DNA from 2 places in the Priestia sp. AB genome. Region 2 is predicted to be linked to the other one. Evidence: a T-box and tRNA genes for the amino acid it is inferred to sense, from the RefSeq annotation. Region 2 holds a T-box; the other holds one or more tRNA genes.
The links. The T-box of region 2 lies ahead of ileS (isoleucine--tRNA ligase). A T-box ahead of a tRNA ligase gene usually reads a tRNA of that ligase, here a tRNA-Ile.
Positions count from the first base shown of each region.

Region 1: it has a tRNA-Ile gene. The T-box ahead of ileS (isoleucine--tRNA ligase) is inferred to sense a tRNA for this amino acid. The anticodon was not compared.

Region 1 covers NZ_JAQMYN010000001.1:375,684-378,146, reverse strand. The annotation lists gene sodA (superoxide dismutase SodA) at 1-531, opposite strand, end outside; tRNA gene POF52_RS01920 (tRNA-Ser) at 729-821, opposite strand; tRNA gene POF52_RS01915 (tRNA-Ile) at 833-909, opposite strand; tRNA gene POF52_RS01910 (tRNA-Asn) at 913-987, opposite strand; tRNA gene POF52_RS01905 (tRNA-Met) at 1,028-1,101, opposite strand; tRNA gene POF52_RS01900 (tRNA-Asn) at 1,103-1,177, opposite strand; gene POF52_RS01895 (DUF456 domain-containing protein) at 1,240-1,725, opposite strand; gene POF52_RS01890 (DUF1189 domain-containing protein) at 2,073-2,463, shown strand, end outside.
Region 2 covers NZ_JAQMYN010000007.1:264,875-267,337, forward strand. The annotation lists gene ileS (isoleucine--tRNA ligase) at 1-826, opposite strand, end outside; T-box leader at 879-1,120, opposite strand; gene POF52_RS21605 (FAD-binding oxidoreductase) at 1,339-2,463, opposite strand, start outside.

The DNA of each region.
Region 1 (2,463 bases), on a different contig from region 2:
GCGGTTTTGGTAATTTAAGTAGTAAGCGTGCTCCCAAACGTCTAGACCAAGAATTGGCGTTTTACCTTCCATTAATGGGCTATCTTGGTTTGGTGTGCTTGTTACTTCTAATTCGCCGTTGTTTACAACTAACCAAGCCCAGCCAGAACCGAAGCGAGTTTTAGCTGCATTTGCAAATTCTTCTTTGAATTGATCAAAGCTGCCGAATTTGCTAGCGATAGCGTCTGCTAATTCACCAGTTGGAGCACCGCCGCCGTTAGGGCAAAGGATTGTCCAAAATAATGAGTGGTTCGCATGACCGCCACCGTTATTGCGTACTGCTGTACGGATATCTTCAGGAACAGCATCTAAGTTTGAAATTAACTCTTCAATACTTTTGCTTTCTAAATCCGCTTTGCCTTCAACAGCAGCGTTTAAATTTGTAACATATGTGTTGTGATGTTTTGTGTGGTGAATATTCATTGTTTCTTTGTCGATATGTGGTTCCAGTGCATCGTATGCATAAGGTAGTTCTGGTAATTTGTAAGCCATGAATAATTCCTCCTTCAAAATATGTAAGCATTTTGGCGCGAAAGCACCATATACGTTTAGATTAGCAAATTTACCCTACTGTTTCAAATAAAAAGTTCCTAATCCATGATTTATATTTACCTAATTCCCATTCACTATTCTTTTAAACATAAAAAAAGCTTCTTTTTCTCAAAAGAAGCTTTGAATAGACAATAGTATGGCGGAGGAAGAGGGATTCGAACCCCCGCGGGCTTTAACACCCCTGTCGGTTTTCAAGACCGATCCCTTCAGCCGGACTTGGGTATTCCTCCAACCTTATAAATGGTGGACCCTGCAGGACTCGAACCTGCGACCGGACGGTTATGAGCCGTCTGCTCTAACCAGCTGAGCTAAGGGTCCACATGGCTCCACAGGTAGGACTCGAACCTACGACCGATCGGTTAACAGCCGATAGCTCTACCACTGAGCTACTGTGGAACAATATGAATTATGTAAGTCACAAACGTAAATTGGAAAATAGCGGCGGAGGGGATCGAACCCCCGACCTCACGGGTATGAACCGTACGCTCTAGCCAGCTGAGCTACACCGCCATGGCTCCACAGGTAGGACTCGAACCTACGACCGATCGGTTAACAGCCGATAGCTCTACCACTGAGCTACTGTGGAACAATATAACATTTACTAGCGACATTAAAAATTTAACATGTTTCTAGCCTAAAGTCAATATATTATTTTAAAACTGCGTATAAAAAATAGGCAATCATCAGCAGTTGAATAAATCCTTTTGAAATAGCGCCACTAAAAAAGCCAATAACCGAACCTACTCCAATTTTTACTGCGTTGCTAATTGTGGTCCGATGAACAATCAGTTCTCCTACAATCGCTCCGATAAACGGCCCTAAAATAATTCCAAATCCCGGAATGACAAACGGACCTACAAGCAGCCCAACTGTACTTCCCCAAACACCTGCTTTAGTGCCTCCGAATTTTTTCACACCAATAATATTAGCTATATAGTCTGCTAAAAAAAGTGCGACAACTAACAATCCTTGTACCACCCAAAATAACCAGCTATAGGAGCTAAAATTATAAAATAAACCGTATATAACAAATCCTAGAGCTACAAATAGCACGCTCGGTATGATGGGATAAACCAACCCAACAAACGATACAACAAAGCTAACGATAATTAACGCCCAACATAAAATAGCCATGCCCGCACCTATCCTTTTTATTATTACTATTTATCATACAATAACCACTCCTATAAAGAAAGACCTTGCACGACGAGTACTTCCTTTATTTTACTTTCGAATACCTCTTCAAATAAAGATTTTCGAGTGTACCTCTGCAATATTAACAGCACGGTCCTCAAGGTGCCCGTAATATCCAAAAAAACAATGACGGCAAAACCTGTACATATACGCATAAAATGTGCTTGTAACAAAACGCTCCACCGCATCATTGTAATTGGTAACGGTTTCTAAAATCTATTGTAAACCTTAAATTTTCGCTATAAAATAAGGTATAATCAGAATCTTCAATAAGAGGAGGCTTTACAATGAGCATGCTGAAAAAGATGGCATGGAGTTTTATTTCCTTCAAAAAAATAAGGTCGCTTCGCTTTGAGCATACGAATAAAACAATTGGCTTTGTGCTGTTTTTAACATTTATTTCTTTGCTGCCTACATTTTTCTTTATGACTTTGACGATTGTAAACGGCTATCATATCGCTACTACAGATCTTCCGAAATCTGTTTCTTCTTTTTCTATTTCAAACTCACAGCTTACGTCAAGTCAACCTTTCACAAAAAAAGTAAACGGTACCGCTTTTATCTTAAACCCCTCACAGTCTATTGAACGATTTCATTCCCCTGCTCATGCCATTGGTTTTTTAAAGGATGGAATTTACATCACGACTAATTCACAAACACAAACGTATTCATATGAGT
Region 2 (2,463 bases):
CTTTATGTTGAGATAAAACCGTATACTCTCCTTTTAACACTTTGTCTGCGAGTGCTTCTGCCACTATATACACGCTGTCGCCTTGCTCGGCGCGAACGTAGCTCATCTCTTCATGCACCGCAAGCGCCACGTTTGACGGAAGCGTCCAAGGCGTTGTCGTCCAGCCTAAAAAATACTCATTATCGCGGTTTTTTACTTTAAATTTCACCATTACCGTTAAATCTTTTACCTCTTTATACCCTTGCGCTACTTCATGCGAACTTAGTGACGTTTGACAGCTCGGGCAGTAAGGTGATACGCGGTGTCCTTTATAAAGAAGTCCTTTATCATGAATCGTGCCAAGCACGTTCCATACACTTTCAATGTATGAATTCTCCAAGGTGATGTAAGGGTCTTCCATATCAACCCAATAGCCAAGCTGCTCCGTGAACGCGCGCCACTGCTTTTCATACACAAATACACTTTCCTTACACTTGGTGATAAAAGCTTCTACACCGTATTTTTCAATGTCATGCTTTCCTGAAATTCCGAGCTGCTTTTCTACACCGAGTTCAACCGGCAGTCCGTGCGTATCCCAGCCTGCTTTTCGGATCACTTGATGCCCGGTCATTGTCTTATAACGAGCCACGACGTCTTTAATCGTCCGTCCTAGCGCGTGCCCGACGTGAGGAAGACCGTTTGCTGTCGGGGGCCCTTCATAAAATACAAACGACGGATGCCCTTCTCGGTTTTGAACCGACTGCTGAAACACATTTCCCTTTTGCCACTGCTGCTGGATACGCTGTTCGCGCTCTTGCGAAGACTCCCTTACATTCACTTCTTTCATGTGATACCACTCCTTTTAAAGTTAAAAGCACACAAAGAAACCCGTCCCTATGACTAGGGACGGGTTTTAACCGCGGTACCACCCTGGCTTCTATTGATCCGTTCATCAATAGCACTCAGCAACGTACAATCATACGCGTTCTTTTTAACGGTAGACTACCGTTCAAACTTACTTACAGTTCAGTTTGACTTCTCAGAGAGGATATTCCCCTGCAGCTTGAACACCGGCTTTCAGCTATCACCGGCTCTCTGTGGAACAAACTTGCAGCGTACTGATTCTCTTCAACGAATTTGTGTGCTTTTATTAGTAGCTATTGTATGCGGTTTGGAAGGGAATGTCAATGTTTATGATATTTATGTATGTTTCTTCTTATAATACAGCCGTCTATTGATAAAATAACTGCTTACCACTGTTTGCTGCCTTTTTCACGCTCTTAGAAAAAGGCAATGTACACAAAAAACCACCTCATTTAAGGTGGGTATTATTTGCCTCTACGACTTGAAAGATGATCTTTAAAACCAGTTAACAAATGGCGGGATGCTTTGAGGGAAATGAAATAGATTGCACGGATCATATGCTCGTTTCACTTCTCGAAGCTTTTTAAAATTCTCTCCATAATAAGCTGTCGGCCAATCTCTGATGAACCGGTCCGGCCAGTTCACATAATCTCCAGTTGTATATCTCGATAAAGCATTTCTTAATTCTTCAATCCATCGAATGTTTGATCGCTCTTCTGAAGGATGGCTCCATGTAGCAAGGTACTCCTGTGCGATAACAGCATCTCTATAATAGAAGGCCGTTTCATTAGAGCCAACTTCCTCCACTGCTCCCCCAAGAGACTGGTGCCAAATACTAGATTTTTCATTTGGGGCATTTTCTAAAAAATGCTTCATTGTTAGAATTGCCTCTTTTGGAAAAGTTTTATTAAGAAAAGAACCTGACCTTTTTCGAGGAGCGGGTTGATTTCCGCTCGAATCGTCAAAAAACTGTACAGCTTCAATATATGAAACTTCCTTTATTACTACTTTTTTAGGACAACCAACATCTATTAAAGGCTGCAGAAGCTCTTTCAACTTGAATGATGAACCAACGAATTCACCTTGAGCAATAATCTGATTTGCTTCTTTCGATTTTAACTCAATCTCCGAAGTTAAGCGTTTATCGGTATTCGTGGCCCAGTGCTGCCATGCATCAAAAGCAGCTTCGAAATCTTCCCATTCCCATGTAATTGAAAAGATTGACACCTTTGAGATAGGCTGCACCTTGAATGTAAGGGACGTAACAATACCAAAGTTTCCGCCCCCGCCTCCACAACAAGCCCAAAAGAGATCACTATTGTGATTTTTATTTGCCTTAATGAGTTCAACTTCTCTCTGTTCATTTACTATTGCCATTTCAACTTCAAGCAAATTATCACAGGTAAGCCCAAACAACCTTGATAACATCCCAATTCCTCCGCCAAGCACAAGGCCTACAAGACCAACACTGCTTTCCGTTCCTGCAGGGATAGTCGTTCCCTTTTTCCATAATTCATTATATACTTTCCCTAGATTAGCTCCTGCTTCTATTTTCGCTGTCATGCTTTTATTGTCGATCTTGATTCTATCCATTTCACTGACATCAATCACTAATCCACC